DNA from 3 places in the Pseudomonas sp. FW305-3-2-15-C-LB1 genome. Region 2 is predicted to be linked to each of the others. Evidence: riboswitches for the same ligand, from Rfam matches in the RefSeq annotation. Region 2 holds a riboswitch; each other region holds the start of a gene.

What was found. A riboswitch is a leader RNA that binds a small molecule or an ion and turns the genes downstream of it on or off. The one in region 2 is predicted to bind cobalamin.
Positions count from the first base shown of each region.
Region 1: linked by a shared signal. The riboswitch ahead of cobW (cobalamin biosynthesis protein CobW) and the one ahead of AC3WP7_RS03940 (ABC transporter substrate-binding protein) in region 2 are both predicted to bind cobalamin.
Region 3: linked by a shared signal. The riboswitch ahead of cobO (cob(I)yrinic acid a,c-diamide adenosyltransferase) and the one ahead of AC3WP7_RS03940 (ABC transporter substrate-binding protein) in region 2 are both predicted to bind cobalamin.

Region 1 covers NZ_JBYSZX010000012.1:50,123-60,414, forward strand. Annotated here, with positions in the region: gene AC3WP7_RS21515 (fatty acid cis/trans isomerase) at 1-430, shown strand, start outside; gene AC3WP7_RS21520 (acyltransferase family protein) at 518-1,540, shown strand; gene nfuA (Fe-S biogenesis protein NfuA) at 1,600-2,184, shown strand; gene cobM (precorrin-4 C(11)-methyltransferase) at 2,370-3,116, opposite strand; gene AC3WP7_RS21535 (cobalamin biosynthesis protein) at 3,186-3,578, opposite strand; gene AC3WP7_RS21540 (CbtA family protein) at 3,575-4,276, opposite strand; gene AC3WP7_RS21545 (CbtB domain-containing protein) at 4,288-4,476, opposite strand; cobalamin riboswitch at 4,574-4,779, opposite strand; cobalamin riboswitch at 4,904-5,103, shown strand; gene cobW (cobalamin biosynthesis protein CobW) at 5,197-6,258, shown strand; gene cobN (cobaltochelatase subunit CobN) at 6,262-10,023, shown strand; gene AC3WP7_RS21560 (magnesium chelatase ATPase subunit I) at 10,023-10,292, shown strand, end outside.
Region 2 covers NZ_JBYSZX010000002.1:8,079-18,370, forward strand. Annotated here, with positions in the region: gene AC3WP7_RS03920 (aldehyde dehydrogenase family protein) at 1-194, shown strand, start outside; gene AC3WP7_RS03925 (protealysin inhibitor emfourin) at 251-556, opposite strand; gene AC3WP7_RS03930 (M4 family metallopeptidase) at 571-1,632, opposite strand; gene AC3WP7_RS03935 (DNA/RNA non-specific endonuclease) at 1,763-2,689, shown strand; cobalamin riboswitch at 2,726-2,920, shown strand; gene AC3WP7_RS03940 (ABC transporter substrate-binding protein) at 3,023-4,033, shown strand; gene AC3WP7_RS03945 (FecCD family ABC transporter permease) at 4,030-5,034, shown strand; gene AC3WP7_RS03950 (ABC transporter ATP-binding protein) at 5,031-5,795, shown strand; gene AC3WP7_RS03955 (GNAT family N-acetyltransferase) at 5,956-6,453, opposite strand; gene AC3WP7_RS03960 (hypothetical protein) at 6,450-6,674, opposite strand; gene AC3WP7_RS03965 (alpha/beta hydrolase) at 6,848-7,765, opposite strand; gene tspO (tryptophan-rich sensory protein TspO) at 7,765-8,205, opposite strand; gene AC3WP7_RS03975 (nucleotidyltransferase family protein) at 8,270-8,830, opposite strand; gene AC3WP7_RS03980 (hypothetical protein) at 8,962-9,567, shown strand; gene AC3WP7_RS03985 (hypothetical protein) at 9,570-9,803, opposite strand; gene AC3WP7_RS03990 (YeeE/YedE family protein) at 9,995-10,292, shown strand, end outside.
Region 3 covers NZ_JBYSZX010000002.1:342,395-352,686, reverse strand. Annotated here, with positions in the region: gene AC3WP7_RS05435 (DUF3108 domain-containing protein) at 320-1,033, opposite strand; gene purN (phosphoribosylglycinamide formyltransferase) at 1,042-1,692, opposite strand; gene purM (phosphoribosylformylglycinamidine cyclo-ligase) at 1,692-2,750, opposite strand; gene AC3WP7_RS05420 (DUF2066 domain-containing protein) at 3,093-4,133, shown strand; gene AC3WP7_RS05415 (AI-2E family transporter) at 4,166-5,239, shown strand; gene hda (DnaA regulatory inactivator Hda) at 5,443-6,147, shown strand; gene AC3WP7_RS05405 (C40 family peptidase) at 6,357-6,986, shown strand; gene AC3WP7_RS05400 (C40 family peptidase) at 7,131-7,670, shown strand; cobalamin riboswitch at 7,775-8,021, shown strand; gene cobO (cob(I)yrinic acid a,c-diamide adenosyltransferase) at 8,101-8,712, shown strand; gene AC3WP7_RS05390 (cobyrinic acid a,c-diamide synthase CobB) at 8,709-10,016, shown strand; gene bluB (5,6-dimethylbenzimidazole synthase) at 10,013-10,292, shown strand, end outside.

The DNA of each region.
Region 1 (10,292 bases), on a different contig from region 2:
ACGCCCAGCTGCCGGGCTCAAGGTGATTGATCAATTGCCTGAAGCGACGATGCTGCGGGTTGAAACCGCCGGTGGCAAGCGTGTGGTCTATAGCATGCTGCGCAATCGTGCCCACAGTAATGTCGCGTTTTTGCTGGGGGAGGCCTATCGCTACCAGCCGGGCCTGGATACGGTGACGATTTATCCGGGTGTGCTGAGCAGCTACCCGAACTTCATGTTCAATATTCCAGCCCAGGACGTGCCTGAGTTCGTGGCTGAAATGGAGCAGGCCAAGGATGCCAAGGGTTTCGAGAAGATTGTGGATCGGTGGGGTGTGCGGCGCAGTCATCCGTTGTTCTGGCAGTATTTCCATGATCTGTCGCGGTACATTCGTGAGACTACGCCGGTGGAAGAGGGTGTATTGGACATGAACCGCTATGAGAACCTATAACTAATGACAGTGATCCAGTCATCTCTCTGAGCGGGTGCTGAAGCGGTCGGATATCTATCTTGCGGGAATGGAACAGGTATTCCGATCATGTTGATTTCAGTGCAAGCGCTACGTGCCTTGGCGGCGTGGATGGTGGTGGGGGTTCACTTCGTACAGTTGTTTTTCGACTTTGAGGCGCATAACTGGCTGGAGGACCTGTTGGTCGAAACAGGCGGGGTCAGGGTCGATATATTTTTTGTTATCAGCGGGTTTGTGATTTTTCTTTCGACTGCGGACAAAACCCTGACACCTTGGCGTTTCATGCTCATGCGTGTGGCAAGAATCGTTCCGGCGTATTGGTTTTATACCCTGCTCATGATGCTGCTGGTTGCGACTGTGCCTGCGATGTTTCCGTACGAGAATATCGAGCCGGGCTATGTGTTGATGTCGCTGCTGTTCATTGCCGCCCCGAGCCCGCCGGGTGTGGAGGTTTACCCTCTGCTGGGCGTCGGGTGGACCCTGAACTTCTTGATGCTGTTTTATCTGCTGTTTTCCTTCTCTTTGTTCGTTCGGCAATCCTATCGGCTGTGGGTTGTCGCGGCACTGCTTTATCTTGTGTGTTACATCGGCCCCGCCCTGGGTCTAGCCAGCGGTTTTTACAGGAATGACATTATTCTCGACTTTCTGATGGGTATTGCCATCGGCATGCTGTACCGATGTGGCCTGTGCCGGTCCGGCTCATGGTTGCCGTTATTGGGTATCCTGGTCTCGTCAGTGGCGATTTATCACGGGGCAAATCTACCGCGTTCGTTGGAGTGGGGGGTGCCAAGCGCTGTGTTGGTGATCAGTTGTGTGGCGTTGGAACCCTACTTTCAGGGCTCCCGCCTTTTGAAGATGCTGGGAGACTGCTCTTACTCGGTTTACTTGATCCACGTGCCGGTACTCGCTGCTGGGCTATTGATTGCCAAGAGTATGGGAATAGATCCCTACGCGATGCTGCTGGTGTGCATCGCAGCAATAGCGTTGGGCTCATATTGGAGCTACCAATGGCTTGAAAAGGGAACCTATCGCGCCCTCAAGCGCTGGCTTGACATAGAGGGGCCGGAATCTATTGCCCGACAAAAATACTAGGACTTTGTACCTGCGTAATATTTTGGCGTAAACTGCCGGCAAGCCTGTGAGGAGTTTCCATGACTGCCATAACCATTACCGACGCCGCCCACGATTACCTGGCCGACCTGCTGTCCAAGCAGAACACCCCGGGTATCGGCATCCGCGTCTTTATCACCCAGCCCGGCACCCAATACGCCGAGACGTGCATTGCCTACTGCAAGCCCGGCGAAGAGAAGCCTGAAGACACCGCCCTGGGGCTGAAAAGCTTCACCGCGTACATCGATGCCTTCAGCGAAGCTTTCCTTGACGATGCCGTGGTCGATTACGCCACCGACCGCATGGGCGGCCAATTGACCATCAAGGCACCGAACGCCAAGGTGCCGAACGTCAACGCTGACAGCCCGGTCAACGAGCGTATCAACTACTACCTGCAGACCGAGATCAACCCAGGTCTGGCCAGTCACGGCGGCCAGGTCAGCCTGATCGACGTGGTTGAAGACGGTATTGCCGTGCTCAAGTTCGGCGGTGGCTGCCAGGGTTGTGGCCAGGCGGACGTGACCCTGCGCGAAGGCATCGAGCGCACCTTGCTCGAGCGTATTCCGGAGCTCAAGGGCGTACGTGACGTGACCGACCACACGCAGAAAGAAAACGCCTACTACTGAGTAAGGCGTTCGCTGCGGACATAAAAACGGCGCCCCGTGAGCGCCGTTTTTTTTGCTTTAAATTCAATAGATTACGCTATCTATCTAATGTTGAGTGTTCATTGCGAAAGCTGGGCTGTCAGATTTTTTTTAATAAATTTACTCAATAAAATCAATATGTTGTAAATGTTTTGTGATGTTGAATATCAAGATCGATAAAGATGCGCATGCCCCGCCCGATACAACGATGACTCACTGAAACTGTCACTCGCCAACACCCGACCCACCACAATCAACGCCGTACGCCGAAACCCTTTGGTCGCCACTTTTGCAGCGATGTCACTGAGGGTTCCGACCGCCCAATCCTGATCGGGCCACGTCGCCCGGTGCACCACGGCAACCGGACAATCCGCGCCATAATGGGGCAGCAGTTCGGCGACGATCCTGTCCAGGTGGTTGACCCCCAGATGAATCGCCATGGTGGTGCCATGTCGCGCCAGGCTGTCGAAGTCCTCACCGGCCGGCATGCTGGTTTTATCCGCGTAGCGGGTCAGAATCACGCTCTGGGCAATGTCGGGCAGGGTCAGCTCGGTTTCCAGCAGGGCCGCGCAAGCGGCCACCGCCGTAACGCCAGGGATGATCTGGAACGGGATGCCCAGGTCGCGCAAATGGCGGATCTGCTCGCCGATCGCGCCATACAGGCTGGGGTCGCCGGAGTGCACGCGTGCCACATCCTGGCCCTTGGCATGGGCGGCCTTGATCAGGTCGATGATCTGTTCCAGGTGCAGTTCGGCGCTGTTGGTCACCGTTTCTGCCTGATGACCTTCCAGTACCGCCGCCGGCACCAGCGAGCCGGCATAGATGATCACCGGGCAACTGCGGATCAGCCGTTGGCCTTTGACGGTGATCAATTCCGGGTCGCCGGGGCCTGCGCCGATGAAGTAGACGGTCATGGGAAATCCTGATGAAAAACGGGCGAGCATGAAATCTGCTCATGATCGAAAGGGGCGATTATCGGGTTTTCAGTCGGCGCACGCCAATGCAAAGGTGGCCAGGGCGGTTTTCTGGCGGGTGATCAGCAGGTGCGCAGGGGCGTTGGCGAGCTGTTCGGCCAGGGCCAGGGCGGCGCTTTCGGCGATGCCGTAACAGCCGGTGTGGGCAAAAGCCACGTCCGATTTATGGCTCAGCCGGTCGGCATAAATCGCCAGTCGTTCAGCGTTGAAACACTGCAACGGCAGGTTCAGCCGCGCGGCCAAGGCCAGTAGCCCGGGTTCTTCCTGTTTGCGATCAAGACTGGCCAGCGCAGTGATACGGTGGCGCTCGATACCGCCCTCGACGAGGGCGGCGTCAAACAAGGCCAGCAGAGTGTGGACATCACAGCCCTCCCGGCAGCCCAGGCCGACGACCAGTTTCACGCCGAGTATCGATCGTCACGGTTGCGGCGGAACAGCCAGGCGCTGATCAGGCCGAGGGCCAGCCAGAACGCCACGTTGGTCAGCTGCGAAGCAATCTTGAACTGCGCTTCCAGTGCTTCCGGGGCCAGCATCGAATGCACTTGCGGTTGTGGCGCGCCGATCACGTGCGGCACCACCAGGATTGCCGCGCCCAGCGCCTTGAGCAGCCAGTTGCGACCGAACACGATCAGCGCGATACCGGCTGCAGTAGACGCGGCAGTACCGATCCACCAGATCTGCCGTTGTGCCAGGTCAGCGGCGGCGGTGCCCGGCAGCTCGGGCGGCAGGCCCAGGGTAGGCGCCAGTACAAAGGTCGCATAACCCGCCAGGCCCCAGAGCAGGCCTTGGGCGGTACGGGTTGGTGCACGCAGGGTGTACAGGCCGGCCAGCATCAGGGCGAAGCCAACGGCGACCACCAGGTTTCCACCCGTGGTGGACAGCACGCGCTGCCAGCCGTCTTCAGGCTCCCAGGCTTCGGCGTCATGGGTATGTGCAGTTGCGCCGTCGGCGTGTTCGTGCAGTTCAGTCGCTGCCGGGGCCTTTTCAAAGGTCTCCGCCTGCAGAATCAGCGGGGCGACCCAGAAACTTTGCAGCAAAGTCAGCAACAGGGCAGCCAGAAGGCCGGTGAAACCTGCGGTTTGCGCAATACGCTTGATCATGTCGGCAAGCCTCAGTGGCACGGGAACGCGGCGCTGTGGCGGGTATCGTGGGCAGCGTTGTGTACCGCCTCGATATGCGAGAAGCCGGCGAAATACACCAGGCACGCGCCGAGGATCGACGCACCGATGGCGGCGGTCAGGCGTTGGCCCAAGGTAGAGGTGCTGCTGGTGGCGTGCGAAGTGCTGCTGATGATCGACATGGCGCGTCCCTTTCAGGTGTCAGGGTGAAACGAGCGCATGAAAGCCCCGCGAGCCAGGCACGCAGGGCTTTGAACAGCGCCCGCCCACCGCGGGTTTGTTATCTGATTTTTTCGGGCCGGTCTCCGGGCTTGCGAGGGGCTCAATGCCTGAAAACGTCGCCTTCCCATGCCGACTGGCACAGTGGATATGACGTTTCGCTCGCTTACCGTTGCGGGGGCAGCACCGGACTGTCATGCGTGTGTGCATGAGTCACCGGTTTCCCGTTTCACCCTTTGCAGGGCACCCGAAACAAGATGTGTAGGAGAGCATGGGGGTGGGAGGGGAGTCAATTGGGGATGTGCGTTCTGGGGGCATGTCCGTTACCGCAGCAATGGATATGTACTCAAGCCAACCCAACCCCATCATTGACCATCCCCCAAGCACTGCGTAGCCTTGCACCCTCGAGGTTCTTCGGCCCAGGCCGAAGCTAAGAAGGGAACGCGGTCCAAGCCGCGGCTGCCCCCGCAACTGTAAAGGGTTCAGCTGACTGCCACGCCACTGCCGACAAGGCGGGAAGGCGCAGCCAGCGCCGGTCGCAAGACCCGCAAGCCCCAAGCCAGGAGACCTGCCTCGCAACCGATTTTCTACTTCAACCGGGCGGGGTGATCCGGTGACGAAATCCGCTGCTGCGCGCCGTCGCAGCGCCAATCGTCCCATATGCCCGCCCCCAAGGGCATCCGATGAAAACACTGGCCAAACTCCCCGTTACCATCGTCACCGGCTTCCTCGGCTCGGGTAAGACCACCTTGCTGCGCCACATGCTGGACAACGCCCAGGGCCGTCGCATCGCGGTGATCGTCAACGAATTCGGCGAGCTGGGCATCGACGGTGAAATCCTCAAGCAGTGCTCCATCGGTTGCACCGAAGAAGAGGCCAACGGCCGCGTCTACGAATTGGCCAATGGCTGCCTGTGCTGCACCGTGCAGGAAGAATTCTTCCCGGTGATGCGCGAATTGGTCGCCCGCCGCGGCGATCTCGACCATATCCTCATTGAAACTTCCGGCCTGGCATTGCCCAAGCCATTGGTGCAAGCCTTCCAGTGGCCGGAAATCCGCAGTGCCTGCACCGTGGATGCGGTGATCACCGTGGTCGACAGCCCAGCCGTCGCCGCCGGCACTTTCGCTGCCTTCCCGGACCAGGTGGACGCACAGCGCAAACTCGACCCGAACCTGGACCACGAATCGCCGTTGCACGAGTTGTTCGCCGATCAACTGGCGAGCGCCGACCTGGTGATCCTCAACAAGGCCGACCTGATCAATGCCGAAGACCTGGCTCGCGTGCGCCTGGAAGTCGCCGAGGAGCTGCCGCCGGCGGTGAAGATCGTCGAAGCCAGCAGTGGTCGCTTGCCCCTGGACGTATTGATCGGCCTGGGCGCCGGTTCCGAAGAGCACATCGACGGCCGCCACAGCCACCACGATCATCACCACGAAGGTGAAGACGACCACGACCACGATGCGTTTGACTCGATTTCCATCGACTTGCCGCAAGCCGATGAAGCACTGCTGCTCGATGCCCTGACGCAACTGGTGGTGCAACACGGCATCCTGCGCGTCAAAGGTTTCGCCGCCATCCCGAACAAACCGATGCGCCTGCTGATCCAGGGTGTGGGCACGCGGTTCGACAAACACTTCGACCGCGCCTGGGGCGCTGAAGAAGCGCGCACCACGCGCCTGGTGCTGATCGGCCAGGAACTGGACGCGGCGGGCCTCGAAGCGCAACTGCGCGCCGCCCTCAGCGTCTGACCCATGCACCTGCTCAGGACCCAGCCCGGTGGTTTCGTCTCGGACGACAATATTGCCGACCTTGGCCAAACCCCCGCTGACCTGGTGATCCTGTGCAGCGGCGATTCCAGCCTGGCGCTGCTGGCCGAAGCGGCCCAGCAATTGCCCGACGACTACCCGAGCCTGCGCCTGGCCAACCCGATGCAGGTGCAGAACCATGCCTCGGTCGACTTGTACGTCGATGAGGTGCTGCGCCACGCCAAGGTCATCCTGATTTCGCTGCATGGCGGTATCGGTTACTGGCGCTACGGCATCGAGCGTCTGGTGGAGTTGGCCGAGCGCGGTGTGCAGCTGATCCTGGTGCCGGGGGATGATCGCCCGGACCCGGAACTCAGCGGGCTGAGCACCGTCGGTGCCGAAGCGCGTGATCGGCTGTGGCACTTCCTGCGTCAGGGCGGCCTGGGCAATGCCCTGGATTTCTATCGTTGCCTGGCCAGCGCCTACCTGTGCCGCGACTATGCCTGGGCCGAGCCCCAAACCCTGCCACGCACGGCGATCTATCACCCGCACCACGCCAGCGCCCGCCTGAACCATTGGCAGGCAGACTGGAACGCCGACTGGCCGGTGGCGGCGGTGTTGTTCTACCGCTCCCATTTGCAGGCGGCCAATACCGGTTTTATCGATGTGTTCTGCCAGCGCCTGCACGCAGCGGGGCTTAACCCGTTGCCGATGGCGGTCGCCAGTTTGAAAGAGCCCGGCTGCCTGGCGGTGGTCGAAGACCTGCTGGATGAGGTCGGCGCGGCGGTGATCCTCAATACCACCGGCTTCGCCCAATCCAGCCCCGAAGCGCCGCATTTGCGCCCGTTTCGCCGCAATATCCCGGTGATCCAGGCCATTTGTGCCCAGGACAACCAGCCCGGCTGGGAGGCCAGCGAGCAGGGCCTCGGCCCCCGCGACCTGGCGATGCACATCGCGTTGCCGGAGCTGGATGGGCGCATCATCAGCCGGCCCATCAGCTTCAAGGACCTGGCCTGGCGCAGCGAACGCAGCCAGTCGGATGTGGTGTGCTACCGCGCTGCGCCGGAACGCATGGATTTTGTCGCCGAGCTGGCGCGGCGTTGGGTCGAGTTGGCGAGGGTGCCGAATGCGGAGAAACGCGTTGCGCTGATCCTCGCCAACTACCCGACCCGCGACGGTCGCATCGGCAACGGCGTGGGCCTGGATACACCGGCGGCGGCGCTGAACATCCTGCGTGCCTTGCAAGCCGAAGGCTATGCGCTGCCGGACGTATTGCCGGAGTGTGGCACGGCGTTGATCCACGAGTTGCTCGGCGGCGTCACCAACGACCTGCACAGCCTCGACCTGCGCCCTTGCCATCAAAGCCTGGGCCTGGACGAGTACGAGGCGATGTTCCAGTGCCTGCCCGAAGCCAATCGCCAGGCGGTGCTGGAGCGCTGGGGCGCGCCGCAGAACGATCCGATGTGTCGCGACGGTCGCCTGATGATCGCCGGCCTGCGCCTGGGCCTGACGTTTATCGGCGTCCAGCCGGCGCGGGGTTACCAGGTGGACGCCAGCGCCGTGTACCACGACCCGGACCTGGTGCCGCCCCACGCGTACCTGGCGTTCTACTTCTGGCTGCGCCACACCTACGGCGCCCACGGCGTGATCCATGTGGGCAAGCACGGCAACCTGGAGTGGCTGCCGGGCAAGGGCGTGGGCCTGTCGGAAAACTGCTGGCCCGATGCGTTGCTGGGGCCGCTGCCGAATATATATCCGTTTATTGTCAATGACCCGGGCGAGGGCGCCCAGGCCAAGCGGCGCACCCAGGCAGTCATCATCGACCACCTGATGCCGCCGCTGACCCGTGCCGAAACCTACGGCCCGCTGCGTAACCTGGAGCTGCTGGCGGACGAATATTACGAAGCGCAGTTGCTCGATCCGCGCCGCGCCCTGGAGCTGCAGAAGGACATTCTCAAGCTGGTGCGCGAAACCCGCATCGACCAGGAGCTTGAGCTGGAGAGCGACGCCGATGCCGCCGTGTGGTTGCCGCGCCTGGACACCTACCTGTGCGACTTGAAGGAATCGCAGATCCGCGACGGCCTGCATATTTTTGGCGAGTCACCCGAGGGTCGCCTGCGTATCGATACCTTGCTGGCACTGCTGCGCATCCCGCGTGGCGATGGCCGTGGCCCGCATTCGAGCTTGCTGCGCGTGCTGGCCAAGGCCTTCGAACTGGGCTTCGACCCGCTGGACTGCGCCCTGGCCGAACCCTGGACCGGACGCCGGCCGCTGGTGCTACAGAAGATCGACGGGCAGTTGTGGCGTACCGCCGGCGATACCCGTGAACGCTTGGAGCTTTACGCGGCGCGATTGATCGAGCAAGCCCTGGAAGGGCCGCTTGAGCAATTGGAAGAGCCCGGTTGGGAGGACGTGAAGGCCGTAATCGAAAGCCTGCGTATTGTCGTGGCACCTCGGCTGGATGCCTGTGGCCCGGCAGAAATGCGCGGTTTGCTGGATGCCTTGAGCGGCCGTTTCGTGCCCGCTGGCCCCAGTGGTGCGCCGAGTCGTGGGCGTTTGGATGTGTTGCCGACCGGGCGCAACTTCTTCACCGTCGATGTGCGCAACCTGCCTACCACCACCGCCTGGCGCATCGGTTTTCAATCCGCCAACCTGATTCTGGAGCGGCACCTGCAAGACCATGGCGACCACCTGCGCCAACTCGGCTTGTCGGTTTGGGGGACCGCGACCATGCGCACCGGCGGCGATGACATCGCCCAGGCCATGGCGCTGATGGGCGTGCGCCCTGTATGGGCGACGGGCAGTCAGCGCGTGGATGACTTTGAAATCCTGCCCGTCAGCCTGCTCGATCGTCCGCGCGTTGATGTGACGTTGCGCGTGTCCGGTTTCTTCCGGGATGCCTTTGCCAATCTGATCCGCCTGTTCGATGCGGCGGTGCAGGCGGTGGCTGCGCTGGACGAACCTGACGATCTGAACCCGCTGGCCGCCAAGGTGCGCAGTGAGCGTGAAGCGTTGCTGGCTTCGGGCCTGGACGCAGAGGCCGCGGCAAAACAGGCCGGCTGGCGCATCTTTGGTGCCAAGCCCGGCGCCTACGGTGCGGGCGTGCAGGGCGCGATCGACGGGCGTCTCTGGCAAAGCCGTGAAGACTTGGCCGAGGTTTACCTGAATTGGGGCGGCTACGCCTATGGCGGTTCCGACGAAGGTACTGCCGCCCGCGGGCAATTCGCCCAGCGCCTGAGCCAGGTGCAGGCCGTTTTGCAGAACCAGGACAACCGCGAGCACGACCTGCTCGATTCCAACGATTACTACCAATTCCAGGGTGGCATGCTCGCTGCCGTGGAAACCCTGAGCGGCGACAAGGCCGCCAGCTACCACGGTGACCATAGCCAGCCTGACCTGCCGAAGATCCGCACGTTGAAGGAAGAGCTGAACCGGGTGATCCGTTCCCGCGCCGCCAACCCCAAGTGGATCGAAGGCGTGAAGCGCCATGGCTATAAAGGTGCGTTTGAAATGGCCGCGACGGTGGACAATCTGTTCGCCTTCGACGCCACCACCGCACTGATTGACGATCACCAATACGCACTGTTGGCCGACGCCTACTTGCTCGACCCCGACACCCGGGCCTTTGTGCAACAGCACAACCCCGATGCACTGCGCGACATGACCGAGCGCATGCTGGAAGCCCAGCAGCGGGGCATGTGGCAGGAACCGGGGGCATACCGCGAGGCGTTGGAAAACCTGTTGCTGGATATAGAAGAAGACAGCTGATGACTGATATTCCCCATTTCCCGCTGTCCGCCGTGGTCGGCGCCGATGACCTGAAACTGGCGCTGTGCCTGACCGCTATCGACCCGAAGATTGGCGGTGTGCTGATCGAAGGCCCGCGCGGCATGGCCAAGTCCACCCTGGCGCGGGGTCTGGCCGACCTGCTGGCCAGTGGTCAGTTCGTGACCTTGCCCTTGGGCGCCACTGAAGAGCGCCTGGTCGGCACGCTGGACCTGGACGCCGCATTGGGCGAAGGCCGGGCGCAATTCTCC
Region 2 (10,292 bases):
CCAGCGACCCGGCGAAGGCGCGGGACATCGCCAATCAGCTGGAAACCGGCGGCATCTTCGTCAATGCCTTCAGCGTCTCCGACCCTCGGGTGGCGTTTGGCGGGATCAAGAAAAGCGGGTTCGGCCGCGAGTTGTCTCACTTCGGTGTCCGCGAGTTCTGCAACGCGCAGACCGTGTGGCTGGATCGCACATAAATCAGAGCAGCGCCTGACCTGTGGCTCACCACAGGCATGCGGTGGCCTGAAATTGTTTATGCACGAATATGCCGCCGCACACACTGCACCAACCCCTCCAGCGCCTGCGACTTCACTGGCGCGAGCACACAGACCGTGTGTTCGCGCTGGTCCTCCTTCACCGTCAGGGTGTAATGCACCTGGCCCGGGTTACCGGGCGCGGGTTCACTGCTTTGCGGCAGTTGAAAGAAGTCGCACGCCTCGACCAACTGCCGCAACTCCTGCTGGTCCTGCTCGGGCAGGCTGTCCAGCTCAACCGTACGCGGCTTGGCCAGGCCCGGAAAAAAAGCAGGCCCGCCGTTTTCCTTCAGCGAAATTTGCATGGTTGCTCCTCACGTCAGACTGAAATACCGACCGCCTTCCAGCCCTCCTTGACCGCCTTCTGCTCATCCTTGTTCGCGCCGTAGAGGCGACCGGCAACATCGTAGGTAATGCGTGCAAAGCGCAAAAACCCTGAGTTCGGCCGCAACCGCGCATCACGCAACGCGTCGTACCAGATGCGCCCGGCACGTTCCCAGGCAAACCCGCCGATTTTCGTCGCCACCTGGTAAAACGCATGGTTGGGAATACCGGAATTGATATGCACCCCGCCATTGTCCTCGTAGGTCTGCACAAAATCATCCATGTGCCCGGGCTGAGGGTCCTTGCCCAGCAGCTTGTCGTCAAACGCGGTGCCGGGGGCTTTCATCGAGCGCAGCGCGGTGCCTTTGATCTTCTTGGTAAACAACCCTTTGCCGATCAGCCAATCGGCGTCCTCGGCCTTTTGTTTCAACGAATATTGCTTGATCAACGAACCGAACACGTCCGACAGCGACTCGTTCAACGCGCCGGACTGATTGAAATACATCAGCTTGGCCTCATCCTCGGTCACACCGTGGGCCAGCTCATGGCCAATCACGTCGAGGGCGACCGTGAAGCGGTTGAACAGCTCGCCGTCCCCATCCCCGAACACCATCTGGGTCGAGTTCCAGAACGCATTGTTGTAGTTCTGGCCAAAGTGCACGGTAGCGTCCAGGGCCATGCCGGCATCGTCGATGGAGTTGCGGTCAAAGACCTGATCGAAAAAGTCGAAGGTGGCACCCAGCCCATCATAGGCCTCGTCCACCGCCGCGTCGCCACTGACGGGCTGGCCTTCGCCACGGATGAGTTTGCCCGGCAGGCTGTCGCTGCCCTCGGCGCTGTAGATCGAGCGTCGTTTGTCGGCGCCCATGGCCAGCGCCAGGTGCGCCGGGCCCTTGGCGGGCACCGCGACCATGCGCAGCGAGCGGAAGGTGCTGTCCTTGGCGCGGGTACGCAGCGCGACATCCCGTTGCGCTTTGTCACCGTTACGCGCGATCTGGTCGAGCATATAGGGCGGGATCAGGCAGAAAATCGGGTTACGGTAATGGCGATCACACATGGGCTGGCTCCTTGTTGGCGTGTGCTGAACGTCCGGATGACCGTTTGAGGATAGCCCCCAGGGGTTAGTGCGTATGATCAATTGTCATTAATCTATGTTGCAGTCGTGTTTATCCAAGGAGGACTGACCGATGCCCGCACGTAAAGCCAAAATCGACCTTGCCTACCGCCCCCGGCTTGCCGACCTGCGCCCATTGATCGCGCCGAGCCCCACGCTGCTGGAGGCACGCGCAGCGACACCCCGCGTCACGCCGGCCAAAGACTTGAAGGACCGGCGTGGCTACGCGGAGGACTTTCTCGGCAGCTTCGGGGTGCCCTGGCCCACGCTGGAAGAAGCGTTGGCGAGCGATGCCCAGAAGCGCCTGGACTACACGCACTTCTCCATAACGATGTCACGCGCCAAGCGCCTCGCGCTGTATGTGGGCGTCAACATCGACGGCGGCCAGCATGTGGACATCATCCGCAGCAACGACACCTGGGCCTACGATGGCCGCCTGCCGGTCGACGCCCAAGTCGGCGAAGCGCTCTACGCCGGCAATGGCCTGGACCGCGGCCACCTGGTGCGCCGCCAGGACCCCAATTGGGGCGACGTGGCGCAAACCGCCAACCTCGACACTTTCCACTTCACCAACTGCTCGCCGCAGATGAGCGGGTTCAACCAGAAGACCTGGCTGGAACTCGAAGACTACATCCTCGACAACACCCAACGCTGGAAAGCCCGGGCCACGGTGTTCAGCGGCCCGGTGTTCGCTGACGACGACCGCATTTACCGGGGCGTGCAGATCCCCAAGGCGTTCTGGAAGGTGGTCGCCTACCTGAGCGATGACGGCAAGCCTTCGGCCAGCGCCTACATGATCGATCAGAGCCGCGAACTGGGCCAATTGGAGCTAGTGTTCGGCCAGCTGCGCACCTACCAGCGCAGCGTGATCCAGATCGAGCGCCTGACCGGCATCCGCTTCGGCAACCTGGCCGACTACGACGGCTTCAGCAACGAAGAACGCGCCACCGGCACGCGCATCGAAGCGCTGATCCAGGGGCCCGAGGACATTCGTCTCTGACCGGGCACGCCGTGGGCTATGTCGCCCCGCCTTAATCAACTACCATACCGCGCCGGTTCCCAAACGGGACTAATAGGGAATCCGAGGCGCGGTACACCCGCGCCAACCGGAACTGCCCCCGCAACTGTAGATGCCGAGCCTGCTCCTCGATGCCACTGGACCTCGTCCGGGAAGGCTGGAGCCTGGCGACGACGCATCAGTCAGGAGACCTGCCGGCCCAAGCTCAATCACTAACCGGCGGGGTGTCCGGGAAGGACATTCTTGCCTGTCGCTCCCCCGGAGCCCGAGAGTGAATTTCCGAATGGCACGTACGCTTCACTCGGAGATCGCCCCATGCTGCCACGCGTTACCGCCCTGCTCACAGGCGTTGGCTTCTGTGCCCTGGCCCAAGCCGCGCCCACTCACTACCCGCTGACGGTGGAAAACTGCGGCAGCCAGATCACCTTTGCGCAAGCTCCCGCCCGCAGCGTGACCATCGGCCAGGCCGCCACCGAGATGCTGTATGCCCTGGGCGTGGCCGATAAAGTGGTCGGCACCTCGCTGTGGTTCAACAGTGTGTTGCCGCAGTACAAGGCACAGAACGATAAAATCGAGCGCCTGGCCAACAACGAACCGAGCTTCGAAGCCGTGATCGCCAAGCGCCCGCAACTGGTGGCCGCCGAGCTGGAATGGGTGGTCGGCGCGCAAGGCGTGGTCGGTACCCGCGAGCAGTTCCATGAACTGAAGATCCCCACCTACCTGCTGCCCTCCGACTGCGAAGGCAAGGACAACCTGGTGGGCGCCGACGGCACACGGCTGGAGCCGTTTCGCATCGAGACCATCTATAAAAGCATCCGCCAACTGGCGCAGATCTTCGACGTGCAGGAGCGCGGCCAGCAGCTGAACGACGAGCTCAAGGCGCGCCTGGCCAAATCCGTCGCCACCGTGCAGGGCAAAGGCCTCAAGCAGGCCAGCGCGCTGGTGTGGTTCTCCAGTGCCGAGATGGCCAGCGATCCATACGTGGCCGGCCACAAAGGCATCCCCGAATTCATGCTGCAAACCCTGGGCCTTTCCAACGTGGTGCAGTCCGATGAAGAGTGGCCCGCCGTGGGTTGGGAAACCATCGCCAAGGCCAACCCGACCTTCCTCGTCATCGCGCGCATGGACCGCCGCCGCTACCCGGCCGACGACCATGAAAAGAAACTCGCCTTCCTGCGCAGCGACCCGGTAACGCGCAACATGGACGCGGTGAAAAACAACCGCATCATCATCCTCGACGCCCTGGCGTTGCAGGCCAGCATCCGCATGTTCGACGGCCTTGAACAACTGGCCACGGCCATCGACGGCTACGACCTGCCAAAATGATGCGCACCCTGCTCGCCCTGGCCCTGCTCCTGGTTGCCGTCCTCGCCGGCGTGGCCATTGGTGAAACCGCCATCTCGCCACAGGTGGTGCTCCAGGTACTCGCCAACAAACTGTGGGGCGCCGGCTACGTGCTCGACCCCATCGATGAAGGCGTGGTGTGGAACTACCGCCTCACCCGCGCCCTGGTCGCCGCCGCCTGCGGTGCCGGGCTGGCCACCTGCGGGGTGATTTTGCAATCGCTGTTGCGCAACCCGCTGGCCGATCCCTACCTGCTGGGCATCAGCGCCGGCGCTTCGACCGGTGCGGTGCTGGTGGCGTTGATGGGTGTGGGCGGCGGCTTGGTGTCGTTGTCGGCGGGCGCGTTTATCGGCGCGATGGCGGCGTTTGCCCTGGTGATCCTGTTGGCGCGGGCCAGCGGTTCGGTCAGTGGCACCGGCCAGATCATCCTCGCCGGTATTGCCGGCTCGCAATTGTTCAATGCGCTCACCGCGTTCCTGATCACAAAGTCGGCCAGCTCCGAACAGGCGCGCGGCATCCTGTTCTGGCTGCTCGGCAATCTAAGCGGCGTGCGTTGGCCCTCGGTGTGGCTGGCGGTGCCGGTGGCGGTCGCCGGCCTGGCCGTGTGCCTGTGGCACCGCCGGGCGCTGGATGCGTTTACCTTTGGCAGCGACTCGGCGGCGTCACTCGGTATTCCGGTGCGCCGCGTGCAATTTGTGCTGGTGGGCTGCGCGGCGCTGGTGACGGCAGTGATGGTGTCGATTGTCGGCTCTATCGGCTTTGTCGGGCTGGTGATTCCCCATGCCGTGCGCCTGTTGCTTGGCACCGGGCATTCGCGGCTGTTGCCCGCCAGCGCCTTGGGTGGCGCGTTGTTCCTGATTGCGGCGGATGTGCTGTCGCGCACGCTGATCAAGGGCCAGGTGATTCCGGTCGGCGTGGTCACCGCACTGGTCGGTGCACCGGTGTTTGCGCTGATCCTGATCGGCCGGAGGAATGCGCGATGACCGTCCTCAGTTGCAGCGGGTTGGGCTTCAAGGTGCGCGAGGCCGAGTTGCTGCGTGATATTCATCTGGACGTGCAATTGGGCGAAACCCTCGGCATCGTCGGCCCGAATGGCTCCGGCAAATCCACCTTGCTCAAGCTGTTGGCCGGGCTACGTGCACCGGCGTCCGGCGACGTGCTGCTGGGCGGCCAGCGCCTGGGCACGCTGTCCCGCCGCGCCATCGCGCAGCAACTGGCCGTGGTGGAGCAACAGGCCGACACCGACGACGCCATCCGCGTATTCGACGCCGTGGCGCTGGGCCGTACGCCGTGGCTGTCGGCGCTGAGCCCGTGGTCCTTGGATGACGATGCGATCGTGCGCCAGGCCCTGCGCGACGTCGACGCCACCCACCTGAGCCACCGTGCCTGGCGCAGCCTCTCGGGCGGGGAACGCCAGCGCGTGCACATCGCCCGCGCATTGGCGCAACGGCCGCAGATTCTGTTGCTGGATGAGCCGACCAATCACCTGGATATCCAGCATCAGCTGGCGATCTTGAAGGGTGTGCAGGCGCTGCCCGTGACGACCTTGATTGCGCTGCATGACCTTAACCAGGCACTGACCTGTGACCGCCTGGCAGTGTTGGATCGCGGGCGGTTGGTGGCGCTGGGCAAACCGCTGCAAGTGCTGACGCCGCAGCGGTTGCACGAGACATTCGGCGTGCAGGCGCATTACCTGACGGACCCGTTTGATGGGGCGCAGATCCTGCGGCTGCGTTCCGCTTGATACTGGAATAGCGGTTTATCGTGGCGAACGGGCTTGCCCCGCGTTGGACTGCGAAGCAGCCCCAATAAGGCCGCTGCATTCCTCCAGGTCGAACTGGGGCGCAGGGTTTCAGGGCCGCTGCGCAGCCCAACGCGGGGCAAGCCCGCTCGCCACAACAGGCCTACAGGGACCGCTGCATATGCGTCGTCCGCCACAGCGGGTCTGCTTCCACATCCACCACCTCGAACCCCTGCCGAACCCAGAACTCAATCGCTCCCGGCAAAAATGGGTGGGTATGCAGGTACATCACCTCAACCCCATCCGCCTGCGCCAGCGCTTCCAGCGCGCGGTACAACTGCCTCGCCAGGCCAAAACGACGGAAGGCGGGAAGCACAAACAACCGCACCACCTCCACCGTCTTGCGGCCTTGGTAATTCAACTGCGGGAAACGCCCATCATAGGGTAGGTAGCCAATGGCAGCGACAATCTGCCCCTCAGCGCAAGCGATCAGAAATTGCCCATGGCCCTGCAGATAGACCGCCTCGAAACGCGCCAAGTCTGCCGGCATCCCCTCTGCATTGAGCTTGGGGAAAAGCTCGGAACGAGCTTGCAGCACGAACCTCAATACCTCAGGGATATCCGCCGTCGCGACCGCCTGAATGCTGAGCCTTGGGCTCATACAATGGCTATCTGCGTAATCCCCAACACCTGCGCCTGCTCCAGAATTTCTTCCGGGCTTGCATCCGCAGGGGGCAGGATCAAGCCATTCTCGGCATCGCCGAAATGCAGCTGCAGGAGGTGCAACGCCGCCTCATGTATCGACAACCGGGATTGCTCAAGTTCGAACACGTGGGTGCGGGATTCATCGTTGAACAGGTAGCTGAGGGTGTATTCGCGCATGGAAAAGTCCTGGGAGGGGAAGAAGAGCAGCTGATTAACCTGACTCATCGATCAGTTTTTAAGTTCAATGGATCAGCCTTTACCGTCTTGCCGGCAGCACTCACAGGCGCAACTCGCACACCCCACTGCCCTTTATCCCAGACGTACGCACGCTTACATGGCGGCTTGAATGATCATCTCCCCAGTCGGGCACTGATCCACTGGCGGCTATAAGCAAGCACGCTCCCCCCCATCACCACCGGAAAATGAATAAACCCATGCGCCGCCTCCGGCAGCAGATACGCCTCTGCCCGCGGCCACCGCTCAGCGATCAACAGCGTGTCATCCTTCAATGGGTCCAACTCCCCCACAAACATCAACGCCGGCGGCAGGCCCTCGAAGTCGCCATACAACGGCGATAACGGCGGCTGCCGACGCTCATCATCACTCAACCCCGGGGTCAGCATGCGCAGCGCCTCGACCATGCCCGGGCCGTCCAGCAACAAGGTGTCCGGCCCCGCCGCGCGCACGCTTGGGGTGCCGGTAAGGTCGTAGACGCCGTAATACAACACCGCCCCGCACACGCGCTGGAGCAGTTGCGGCCATTGCTTCAACGCCAGCAATGTCGTCGCCGCCAAGTGCCCGCCGGCCGATTCGCCGACCACGAACACCGGCAGGCCGACAAATTCATCGGCCGTGAGCAACCAACGCGCCGCCGCCAGACAGTCGTCCATCAGCCCTTCGACCGGCGTGTCGACCGCCAGCCGATAATCCACCGACACCACCGCCACCTCGCAGGCGTTGACCATGCCCAGGTTGAGGTCGTCATCCATCTGTGCATTGCCGATCACCCAGCCACCACCGTGGATATCCAGCACCACGCCCTTGGGCTTGCCGCTTGGGCGCAGGATGCGCACGGGTACGAAGTCGACCAGTTTGCATTCAGCAGCTGGCGCTTTCTTAAGCATTTGGCTGGTGCGCAACAGCGCCTGGATCAGGCGCGGTGTGACGCGATTACGGATCTTGAAGCGCGGCATCCAGGCGAGCTTCTGGTTGAAGCGGCGCATCTCGGCCAGTTCCGGGCCACTGGCGGGCCAAGGTGTGTAGGCCATCAGCGGTTATTCCGCAGGATCGAAAAGTTCAGCGCCGCTGCCACGCACAGCCACGCCAGGTAGGGGAACAGAATCAAGCCGGTGATCAAATCCAGTTGCACCGCCAGTACCACCATGGTCGCCACGGTCAGCCACAGCACCGCGAGAATCACCATCCCGGCCAGAAGCCGATGGGCGCCGAAGAACACCGGCGTCCACAAGGTGTTCAAGGCGATCTGCGCGGCCCACAAGGCCAACACCATTTGGCTGCCCGGGATAAGGCTGAGGCGGTAACCGGCCCAGGCCAGCAACAGGTAGATAATCGTCCAAGCCACCGGGAACAGCCAGTTGGGTGGGGTGAAGCTGGGTTTGACCAGGGAGTCGTACCAGGCTCCCGGCTTGAAGATAATGCCGGTACTGGCAGCGGCGGCGCAGGCGAGCAGGAAGATGAAGAAGGTCATGGGCGGTCCTTGGCTGGGTATTTCAACTTTGACGCGTAGCAAGCGGGTAAAAGTTCACTGCGATTCAGGGCATCACGATGTTCAGCCAAGGCCACCGCGCCTGATAACTGCGGGCCTTCTGCACAAACAACGCCCGCTCAGGATGCAGTGGGTTGATGCGCAACACGCCCTGCTCCACATCTTCCAAGCCATAAGGCGCATACACCTCGCCCGTGGCAATCTCCAGGCCGATGCACGTGCCCGCCACCAGGTAACGGTCAATCCCCTGCCTGGCCGTGTGCAACTGCGGGTAAGGCCGGCCAAAGCGCTCGCCGTACCACAGATGCACCCGCGCCTGGTTCTTCACCTCGACGTTGACGCCCAGGTCCTGGAACAAGCGCTCGGCCGCACGGATCACTGCGTCTTCAGCCTCGTAGGACAGGTCGGTATCGAAGTAGAAAACGTCGTAGTCCTTTACGCCATGGGCCGCCGGCAAATTCGACTGATGATTCCACACCGCCTGGAACAGGCAGCCCGCCGTGAGAAAGCACTGGTCCACACCCAGGTCGGGCAGGCGCGCGGTGATTTCGGCGTTGATGGGGTTGGCCATGGCCAGGTTGAGCAAGGTTTCGACAGTCAATGTCATGGGCTCTCCGTTATCCGTGACGCGCTCGAACGGCAGAGGTTACACCACGGTGTGGAGGGTTTCGTGACAGCAGGATTTCTATACACTTTGCCGCGGGCTAAAAACCGGCCCCAATCGTCAAGGATAAAACGATGCGAATCACCACCATGGCCCTCGTTGCCACCAGCAGCCTGTTGCTAACCGCCTGCAGCGAGAGCCCTTCCGACACCGACATTCAAGCCGCCCTGCAACCCCGCCTGGAAGGGGCTTCCTGCATCAGCGCGCCGATGTTCAAAGACTTCCCCGTAACCCTGGGCGACAGCTTCACCCGCAGCGTGTCCAAGGGCAACGCACCGGCCTTCGATGCGCTGGTCGATGCAGGCCTGTTGGCCAAGAGCGACCAGACCTATACCCTCACCGAACCAGGTAAAGCCGCCCACGTGCCCCAGGCCTCCGGGTTCTGCTACGCCCAAGGCTATGAGATCGCCAGGGTCCAGAGCACCGAGGTCAACACTGACCAGATGGGACCGGCCGTGGAAAAATCCTGGCAGGTGACCGTGGACATCCGCCAGAAGCCCGTCGCCCCGTGGGCGAAAAACCCGGCGATTGAGAAACTCACGCGCCACCCGGAAAACCTCTCCGAAGCGCCAAAGACCTACCACGTGACCGTCGGCCGGGTGAAGGGTGAACCAGGGTTGCAGTTGATCGACCCGCGCTTTTCGATCTCACGCGGGATCAGCGTCAGCCAGGGCTTCTGATCTCAGCCCTTCAACTCACTAGCCCGATGCGCCGCCGCGTCGTCGTAAACCACATACAACGACTCGGCGACCTGGCTCTTGATGGCCTTGGTGGACTCAAGGCCCAGTACAAAACCCTCGGCCTTGCCGCCGGCGCGGTTGAGTTCCTCAGGGGTGGCGGCGCCGGTGATGGCGTCGAACAGCTTGGTGGCGTGGGGGCCGACGCCCTTGGGCAGGCTGATCTGGTCGATGGACATGGGCGATACCTTAAAAGAGAGAATTCGGTAGCGCGTGGAACCACTGCCGGGGTGGCATGGTAGACCGGCTGGCACAGAAAGGCGCGGCTTTTGCGCATATCGCGCTCACCGGGCGGCCTTTTTCATGACACTGCCCCACAACACCGTGATAGCGCTAAGCTGGATCCCCCCCGCCCCGCAGGCCAAGCACCATGACGCTCTCCCCCGACTTCACCCCCTGGGCCTCCCTGCTCGGCGGCGCACTGATCGGCCTCAGCGCCGGCCTGTTCATCCTGCTCAACGGGCGCATCGCCGGTATCAGCGGCCTGCTCGGCAGCCTGCTGGCCAAACACGCTGAAGGCCGCGCCGAAAAAGCCCTGTTCCTGCTAGGCCTGCTCGCCTCGCCCTGGCTGTGGGCACTGTTCGGCACCTTGCCCGGCGCGTCGATCCAGGCCGGTGGAGCCGCGCTGGTGCTGGCGGGGCTGCTGGTGGGCCTCGGCACCCGCTACG
Region 3 (10,292 bases), 330 kb from region 2:
TGTTAGCTTGCTAAGTAAACCGACTTTTCGCGCAACAAATCATTGCAGCAAACGCAACAGTGCTGCAGGCCGCGTAAACCGCGACATTGCGCCGCAGGGTGCTGAGTTTTATGACGAAAGTTTCATGTTCAAGTCAGGCATTGAACCCTTTGTTGGCCCGGCTATCGCCATCGGGGGCAAGCCCCCTCCCACATTTTGATCGGTGAACACAACCCAGTGTGGGAGGGGGCTTGCCCCCGATAGTGGTAGAGGTTTGAACACCAAATCCATAGGCGAAAAAAAGCCCCGCATTCGCGAGGCTCGTTGTTCCAGCTACCGATCAGCTACCTTTGACAGCCTTGCCGTCAACAGTGCCGTCCTGCAGCATGATGTTGTATTCCTTGCCATCGGTTTCTACCTGGCGCAGGGCAACCAGAATGCCGCCCTGGTCCTTGGCAAACCACATCTGGGTGATGCGCTTGCTTTGCGTCGGGTCACGCACGCGCTCGACCTTGATCGCGTCGATGGAGCCAACCTTGGTCTGGACTTTTTCCGGGCCGATCACGCGGAAGTCGTAGGTGTCGACGTCGGTGCCTTCGACCACGTTGTAGCTCATGCTTTTCTTGCCGGCGGCCACATCGCGTTGCAAGGCCAACTGGTAGGTCGACTTGTCGAGCATGCCGCTTTGCAGGGGCACGTTGACCGGGTCTTTGTTTTCAAAGCCGGTGACTTTCTTGGCGGTCTGGTCGAAATCCAGATTGATTTTCTTCGCCTTGCCCAGGCCGCCGCGTTCGAAGGTGTAGCTCTTCGGTTGCAGGGTGTCCTTGTCAAACAGGATCACGCTGGTTTCGGTGAGGCTGGCGATCATCATGGAAGCCTTGAAATTCAAGGTCCAGGAGCCGTCGCCGTTCTTGGCCAGGCTGCGTTCGGCCGAACCACTCATGGGCAACTGTTTCCAGTCGGCGGTGTAGCTGACGGAGAAGGGGTGAAGGTCTGCTGCTTGCACGGCTGGCAAGGCGAACAGCGCAAAAGCGAAGAGCAAGGCGCGACGCATAAAATCTCCTAGGTTCGAATCAAGTGGCCGCTGGCCGCGAGTAACTGACCGTCCAATAATGCACCCTGGTCACCAAGAATCAACCGCCCCTCGGCAAACCAGCGAACGGCCAGCGGGTAAATCCTGTGTTCCTGGGCGTGAACCCGTTGCGCAAGCGTCTGCGCCGAGTCGTCAGACTCTACCGGAACCACTGCCTGTACGACCAGAGGCCCGCCATCGAGTTCCTCGGTGACAAAGTGCACGCTGCAGCCATGCTCGCTGTCGCCGGCCTCGAGCGCACGCTGGTGCGTGTGCATGCCTTTGTACTTGGGCAGCAGGGAAGGGTGGATATTCAACAAGCGCCCGGCGTAATGCCGCACGAAGTCAGCGCTGAGGATGCGCATGAAGCCGGCGAGTACTACGAGCTTGGGGTTGAAGGCGTCGATCAGTTCGATCAAGGCGCGGTCGAAGGCCTCGCGACCGTCGAACGCCTTGTGATCCAGCGAGCGGGTGTCGATACCCGCGTCCCTGGCGCGTTGCAGGCCGTAGGCGTCGCTGCGGTTGGAGATCACCGCAGCAATGCGCACCGGGTTGTCGCCGGTGCGCGTGCTGTCGATCAGGGCCTGCAAGTTACTGCCGGTGCCGGAGAGCAGCACCACGACATCACAGGTCTGAGACATTAATGAGCCTTGAGATTCTTCAGCTCAACCTGAGCCGCGCCTTCGGCAGCGGTGGCGATCTGGCCGATGACCCAAGGCTGCTCGCCGGCTTCGCGCAGTACGTTCAGCGCGGTTTCAACGTGCTCCTGAGCCACGCAGATGACCATGCCGACGCCGCAGTTCAGCACGCGGTGCATCTCGGTTTCGTCGACGTTGCCTTTCTCTTGCAGCCAGTCGAATACTGCCGGACGCTGCCAGCTGGCCACGTCAACGATGGCCTGGGCGCCTTTTGGCAGCACGCGCGGGATGTTGTCCAGCAGGCCACCGCCGGTGATATGGGCCATGGCCTTGACGGCGCCGGTGTCCTTGATCAGCTTGAGCAACGGCTTGACGTAGATGCGGGTCGGGGCCATCAGCAGGTCCGTCAGCGGCTTGCCGTCGAGCTGGGTGTTCTCGATCTCGGCGCCGGACACTTCGATGATCTTGCGGATCAGCGAGTAACCGTTGGAGTGCGGGCCGGAGGATGGCAGGGCGAGCAGGGCATCGCCGGCGGCAACCTTGGAGCCGTCGATGATCTCGGCTTTTTCCACGACGCCGACGCAGAAGCCGGCCAGGTCGTAGTCTTCACCTTCGTACATGCCTGGCATTTCAGCGGTTTCGCCGCCGACCAGGGAGCAACCCGACAGTTCGCAGCCGGCGCCGATGCCGGTGACCACTTGGGCCGCGGTGTCCACGTTCAGCTTGCCGGTGGCGTAGTAGTCGAGGAAGAACAACGGCTCGGCGCCGCACACCACCAGGTCATTGACGCACATGGCGACCAGGTCGATGCCGATGGTGTCGTGCTTGTTCAGGTTCAGCGCCAGGCGCAGCTTGGTGCCCACGCCGTCGGTGCCGGACACCAGCACAGGCTGCTTGTAGCCGGCCGGGATCTCGCAGAGGGCGCCAAAACCGCCCAGGCCGCCCATGACTTCGGGGCGCGCAGTGCGCTTGGCGACGCTCTTGATGCGTTCGACCAATGCTTCACCGGCGTCGATGTCTACACCGGCGTCCTTGTAGCTCAGGGAGGGTTGCTTGCTCATGATCCAGGCCTTTAGGGGGGATTTCTGGGTAACGACCGAGCGAGCGGGGGCTTTTATAAAGGCCACGCCGTTGACGGTCTGCGAAGGCGCGCGATTTTATCAGGCTTGAGGGGCAGCGGCCATCCTCGGGCCGACGGGCAGGGGCATATGGCGTTAAAAAAATGCTAATCGGGTCTGCTTTGGTGCGTATTAAGGTATAGCCTTTACTGCGCTAGCGTTATGACAGTACGAAAACTTACCAAGACCCTGTGAATGTTTTATCGGTCGCCGTGGTCACAGCCTTGGCAAACCGAGTTCACGCGGTCTGTTCCAGCCGCTAAATTTGTCGTTCGGGAATCTTCCATGCGTCTGTGTAAATTCTTCTTTGTAGGCTGCTTGTCGTTGGTCAGCCTGGCGAGTCATGCCGAAACCCTCAATGGCCTTTACCAAGTACTCGAACCCGTCAGCAGTCAGTCGCCGCAAGAGCGTGACCAGGCGACCCAGCGCGCCGTGCAGACCCTGGTGATCCGCCTGACCGGCGACGCCAAGGCCGCCGAGGGGCCGGGTCTGGCGGCCGTTCGCAAGGATCCGCAACAAATCATCAGCCAGTACGGCTACGACGCCGGCCCGCCGGAAAGCCTGCAAGTGGATTTCGACCCAGTGAGCACCGATCGCGTGCTGCGCGAAGCGGGCCTGTCGATCTGGGGCAGCAATCGGCCGTCGATCCTTGGCTGGTGGCTGAACGACTCCACCGAAGGCAGCAGCCTGGTGGGTGATGGCCAGACCGTCGCCCAGGCGCTGCGCCGTGCCGCGCAACACCGTGGCCTGCCGTTGCGCCTGCCGCTGGGCGACCTGGATGAGCAGGTGGTCGCCACCGCACCGAACCTGGAAAGTGCTGACGCCACACCGTTGCGCGCCGCTTCCGAACGTTACGGCGCCGACGCTTTGCTGGCCGTGCATGCGCGTCAGGAAGGCAACCAATGGCAAGCCAAATGGCGCCTGTGGCTGGGCGACAAGAGCGAGCAGGGCGCCGCGCAAGGGGCCGACACCGGCGCTGTAGCCGACGCGGTGATGCTGGCGATCAGCCAAAAGCTCGCGCCACGCTTTGCGGTCAAACCCGGCGTGAGCACCGAACAATTGCTGGAAGTGCAGGGCATGACCCTGGAGCGTTATGCCGCGCTGGGTCACCTGCTGGAGCCTTTCGGTGGCCAGCCGCAGTTAGTGGATGGCAATCGCATCGTATACCGCGTCAATGGCAGTGCCGATCAGTTGCGTACCCAGTTGAGCCTGGCCAAGTTGCAGGAGATTCCTGCGGGTGAGGCACCGGTCCCGCAACCGGTGGCGGAGGGTGCGCAGCCGGCTGCTGCACCAGAACCTCAGGCGCAAATGCGTTTTCGCTGGTAGCAGTTTTCTTCTTTATATAGATGGAGTGGTTTATGGCGGATACGCGTCGTTGGGTGTGGCTTGGCGGGTTTGTCCTGCTGTGCGTTTTTGTGTTCCTGCTGCATTCGATCCTGACGCCATTCCTGGTCGCGTTGCTGCTGGCTTACCTGTTCGATCCGGTGGTGGATCGCCTGGAAAAAGCCGGGTTGTCGCGGACCTGGGGCGTGGTGGCGGTGTTCGCCCTGTTTACCTTGATCATCACGGCGTTGGTGCTGGTGCTGGTGCCGATGCTGGCCAAGCAGTTGTTCCGCTTGTATGAGCTGGCGCCGCAGATGCTCGATTGGCTGCAGCACACGGCGATGCCGTGGGCCCAGGCCAAGTTGGGGTTGGCGGATGGTTTCTGGAAGTTCGACAAGGTCAAGGCGGCCATCAGCGAACATATGGGCCAGACCACCGATATTGTCGGGGTCATCCTCAGCCAGGCGACGGCGTCCAGCCTGGCGTTGATCGGCTGGCTGACCAACCTGGTGCTGATCCCGGTGGTGGCGTTCTACCTGCTGCGCGACTGGGACATCATGATGGCCAAGATCCGCAGCCTGCTGCCGCGCAACCGTGAGGAGCGCATTGTTTCGCTGGCTGAGGAATGCCATGAGGTGCTCGGCGCCTTCGTGCGCGGGCAGTTGCTGGTGATGCTGGCCCTGGGGATCATCTACGCGGCCGGCTTGATGGCTATCGGCCTGGAGCTGGGTCTGTTGATCGGCCTGATCGCCGGCCTTGCCGCAATCGTGCCTTATATGGGGTTTGTGATTGGGATCGGCGCGGCGCTGGTCGCGGGCTTGTTCCAGTTTGGCGGGGACTTGTACCCGATGCTGGGGATCGTGGCCGTCTTCATGGTCGGCCAGGCGTTGGAAGGCATGGTGCTCACGCCGTTGTTGGTCGGGGATCGGATTGGTCTGCATCCGGTGGCGGTGATCTTTGCGATTCTGGCGGGTGGTGAGTTGTTTGGCTTCACGGGCATCCTGCTGGCGTTGCCGGTGGCGGCGGTGATCATGGTGCTGGTGCGCCATGTGCACGATCTATACAAGGATTCGGATGCTTATACGGGGGTTGAAGATCCCGACCTGTAACTCTATCTTCACAAACCCGGTCAAGGCCGGGTTTGTCTTTTCTGGGGGCGGTCCGTCAAACAATCTGCATAAATCCAACAAGTTAACGCAAACCTTTGATTTTGCTTGGGGTCTGTTGCATTGTGCGCCCGGCGTCACGGGTATAAACTTTGCAAACTTTACACAGAGGCCACTAACGGTTCGTTCGGAGCCGTTCAGTCAGCATGAAACCGATTCAGCTGCCCTTGGGTGTGCGTCTGCGTGACGACGCCACCTTCATCAACTACTACCCAGGCGCCAATGCCGCTGCACTCGGCTATGTCGAGCGGCTCTGCGAAGCCGACGCCGGGTGGACTGAAAGCCTGATCTATCTGTGGGGCAAGCACGGCGTAGGGCGTACCCACCTGTTGCAGGCTGCGTGCCTGCGGTTCGAGCAGATGGGCGAACCGGCGGTGTACCTGCCGTTGGCCGAGTTGATGGATCGCGGTATCGGCATCTTCGATCACCTTGAGCAATACGAACTGGTGTGCCTGGATGACTTGCAGGCGATCGCCGGCAAGGCGGATTGGGAAGAAGCGCTGTTTCACCTGTTCAATCGCTTGCGTGACAGCGGTCGGCGCCTGCTGATTGCCGCGTCGACTTCGCCACGCGAGTTGCCGATCAAGCTGGCCGACCTCAAGTCGCGCATGACCCTGGCGCTGATCTTCCAGATGCGCCCGCTGTCCGACGAAGACAAATTGCGTGCCCTGCAATTGCGGGCCTCCCGTCGCGGCCTGCACCTCACCGACGAAGTCGGGCACTTTATCCTTACTCGAGGCACCCGCAGCATGAGTGCGCTGTTCGATTTGCTCGAGCAGCTCGATCAGGCGTCCTTGCAGGCTCAAAGAAAATTGACGATCCCTTTTCTCAAGGAAACGTTGGGCTGGTAACTCATTGAATTTACGCGGTTCGCCATTTTACGGGCGCCAGAAAACCTGCGTTTCTGCCGGCTGGGCATCGCATTCGAACCGATAAATGGAATTACGGCTTAGATGTCATAGTCCAATCGCGAAGTCACATAGAGCACGATTGAATTTGCAAATCGATGTGATAGAAGGCATAGTCTCGACTTCTTTACATATCAGCCACGGTCGTGCCCATGCTAAATCGCTTCGCACCCCTCGTGCCCCTCGCACTCGTTACCCTGTTGTTTGGTTGCGCCTCCCACCCTCAGCAGGTGGTCGATCAGCAGAAACCACAGGTTCAAAATCAGGCAAAATTCGTTGCTGCACAATCTGCCTCTGTTTATGAGGAAGAAGTCGCAACGGAAAAGGAACTGGCCGACTTCGCCGGCAACAAGCCTTATCAGCTTCCAGTCCTGGCCGACAGCATCCTCGAACGCGGCATGTCCCTGATCGGTACCCGTTACCGTTTCGGTGGTACCTCTGAAGCCGGTTTCGACTGCAGCGGTTTCATCGGCTACCTGTTTCGTGAAGAGGCCGGCATGAATCTGCCGCGCTCCACCCGCGAAATGATCAACGTGAATGCACCGTTGGTCGCACGCAACAACCTCAAGCCTGGCGATCTGCTTTTCTTCAGTACGGCAGGCCGTGGTCGTGTGAGCCACGCCGGTATCTACCTGGGCGATAACCAGTTTATCCACTCCAGCAGCCGTCGCAGTGGCGGTGTCCGGGTCGATAACCTGGGTGACAGCTACTGGAGCAAAACCTTCATCGAAGCCAAGCGCGCACTCGCCATGGCCCCGACGACGGTTACCGCTAGCAAGTAAACTTAAAGTGATACTTGAAGTTTGACGTGTAAGCGCTAGAATCCCTGGACATTGTTGTAATCCGTTCGCGCGAGCTTTGCTTGCGCGTTCTGGTTTTCAGCGTTCGGCAGCGAAAGCCGCATCCAGACCAGGATTGTTCTGCACATGTCGACCTCGGCCCGCCTGATTCTCATTGTTTGCGCCGCGCTCCTCAGCGCCTGCGCAAGCCGCACACCGCCGCCCGCTCCCGTAGCGGTGAAGCCCAAGCCGGTGTTCAACTATTCCACCCAGAATTTCTCGCCCGCAGCTGAAGACGTACTCTTCCGCGCGCTGGGCCTGGTCGGCACGCCTTACCGTTGGGGCGGCAACACGCCGGACTCCGGGTTTGATTGCAGCGGCCTGATCGGGTTTGTCTTCCGCGATGCCGCCGGGATTTCCCTGCCGCGTACCACCCGCGAGTTGATCGTAATGCGCGCGCAGGACGTCAGCGAGCAGAACCTGCAGACCGGCGACCTGCTGTTCTTCGCCACCGGTGGCGGTTCCCAGGTCAGCCACGCCGGAATCTACGTGGGTGAAGGGCGCTTTGTGCATGCGCCACAAACCGGCGGTACGGTGAAGCTGGACACGTTGTCCAAGGCCTATTGGCAGAATGCCTATTTGAGCGCCAAGCGCGTTTTGCCGGGCAACCTGGCACGCAATCCTTAGCGCCAGACTCGAATCGAAATGTGGGAGGGGGCAAGCCCCCTCCCACAGTTGTTTTGTGTCGACTTCAAGTTGCTTTAATTGACGCTCCACCCCCAACCTACTACCCTTCGCCGCTTGTTCCAGGTGCTCTGTGACCCACGGGTCGACAGAGTGAAACAGGGAAGCCGGTGAGTGAGCGCACTTCTACACAGTGCCGCCGCGATTCCGGCGCTGCCCCCGCAACGGTAAATGAGTCAAGACGCTGCCTTTTGCCACTGTATCGCCTGCGATATGGGAAGGCGCAGCGTTGGCCTGCCTTCAGCCAGCACGCCACTCATGAGCCCGGAGACCGGCCTGCAACATCCAACAGCATCACGGTGGGCGATGCTTGGCTGTCTGCTTTTCTTTTTTCCTGCCCGCCGTTTTTGTCCAGCCCCAACGGAGAGCTGCCATGACCGATTCCCCCGACCGCGACGAACGCCACCTGGCGCGCATGCTGCGCAAAAAAGCCGTGATCGACGAGCGCATCGCCAACTCCCCCAACGAATGCGGTCTGCTGCTGGTGCTGACCGGCAACGGCAAAGGTAAAAGCAGCTCCGCGTTCGGCATGTTGGCCCGTGCCATGGGCCACGGCATGCAGTGCGGTGTGGTGCAGTTCATCAAGGGGCGCAACAGCACTGGAGAAGAATTGTTCTTCCGTCGCTTCCCCGAGCAAGTGCGCTTCCATGTAATGGGCGAAGGCTTCACCTGGGAAACCCAGGACCGCCAGCGCGACATCGCCGCCGCCGAGGCCGCCTGGGCAGTCTCCCGCGAATTGCTGCAGGACCCCTCCATCGGCCTGGTGGTGCTGGACGAACTGAACATCGCGCTCAAGCACGGCTACCTCGACCTGGACCAGGTCCTCAGCGACCTGCAAGCCCGTCCACCGATGCAACACGTGGTGGTCACCGGCCGTGGCGCCAAGCCCGAGTTGATCGAAATGGGCGACACCGTCACCGAAATGGGCATGCTCAAGCACGCGTTCCAGGCCGGTATCAAGGCACAGAAGGGCGTCGAACTTTGAATCAGCCCCGTCATTGCCCTGCCGTTTTGATCGCCGCTCCGGCGTCCGGCCAGGGCAAAACCACCGTCACCGCCGCGCTCGCCCGTTTGCACCGCAACCTGGGGCGCAAGGTGCGCGTGTTCAAATGCGGCCCGGACTTTCTCGACCCGATGATCCACGAACGCGCCAGCGGTGCGCCGGTGTATCAGTTGGATATGTGGATGGTGGGCGAGCAGGAAAGTCGTCGTTTGCTGTGGGAAGCGGCGGGGGAGGCAGACCTGATCCTGATCGAAGGCGTGATGGGCCTGTTCGACGGCACACCCTCCAGCGCCGACCTGGCGCGACACTTCGGCGTGCCGGTGCTGGGGGTGATCGACGGCACGGCCATGGCGCAGACCTTCGGCGCGTTGGCATTGGGCCTGGCGCGCTATCAGCCGGATCTGCCATTCGCCGGTGTATTGGCCAACCGTGTCGGCACCCTGCGTCATGCGCAACTGCTCGAAGGCAGCCTCACCGAGGGCCTGCGCTGGTATGGCGCATTGTCACGCGAGACCGGTATCGAACTGCCCAGTCGCCACCTCGGCCTGGTGCAAGCGAGCGAACTGAATGACCTCGATGTACGCCTGGACGCCGCCGCCCAAGCGTTGGGCAGCAGTTGCGAAGTCGCCTTGGCGCCGCCGGTGACGTTCGCTGCGCCCCAAGTGATCGAGGCTGAGCCGTTGCTCAAGGGCGTGCGCATTGCCGTGGCCCGCGATGAGGCCTTCGCCTTTACCTACGGCGCGAGTCTCGACCTGCTGCGCGCAATGGGCGCTGAGCTGACGTTTTTCTCGCCGATTCACGATCGCCAATTGCCTGATGCCGACAGCCTCTACCTGCCCGGCGGTTACCCGGAATTGCACCACCAGGCGCTGTCGGAAAACATCCCGATGCTCGACGCCATTCGCGCTCACCACGCGGTCGGCAAACCCTTGCTTGCCGAATGCGGCGGCATGCTCTACCTGCTGGACTCGCTGACCGATGTCGACGGCATCCGCGCTGAACTGCTCGGCCTGTTGCAGGGCGACGCGGTGATGCAAAAGAAACTGGCGGCCTTGGCCCTGCAAAACGTCGAATTACCGGAAGGCACCCTGCGTGGCCATACCTATCACCACTCCCTGACCACCACTGAATGGCAACCGATTGCCCGTGGCCTGAGCCCCAATGGCGGGCGCGGTGCCGAGGCGGTGTATCGGCAGGGGCGGATGACGGCGTCCTACGTACACTTCTATTTCCCATCCAATCCCCAGGCGGTGGCCGCATTGTTCGCGCCCGATCCAGCACTATGAGCGACAACGCTTTTCCCCAGGCCGACCGCGACGCCGTCTACCGCGCCATCGCCGAACGCCGCGACATGCGCCACTTCAGCGGCGGCACTGTCGCCCCCGAGCTGCTCCACCGCTTGCTCCAGGCCGCACACCAGGCGCCCAGCGTCGGCCTGATGCAGCCCTGGCGCTTTATTCGCATCAGCGATCGCCAGTTGCGTGGGCAGATTCAACAGGTGGTGGAAGAAGAACGCGTACGCACCGCCGAAGCCCTGGGCGAGCGTTCCGATGAGTTCATGA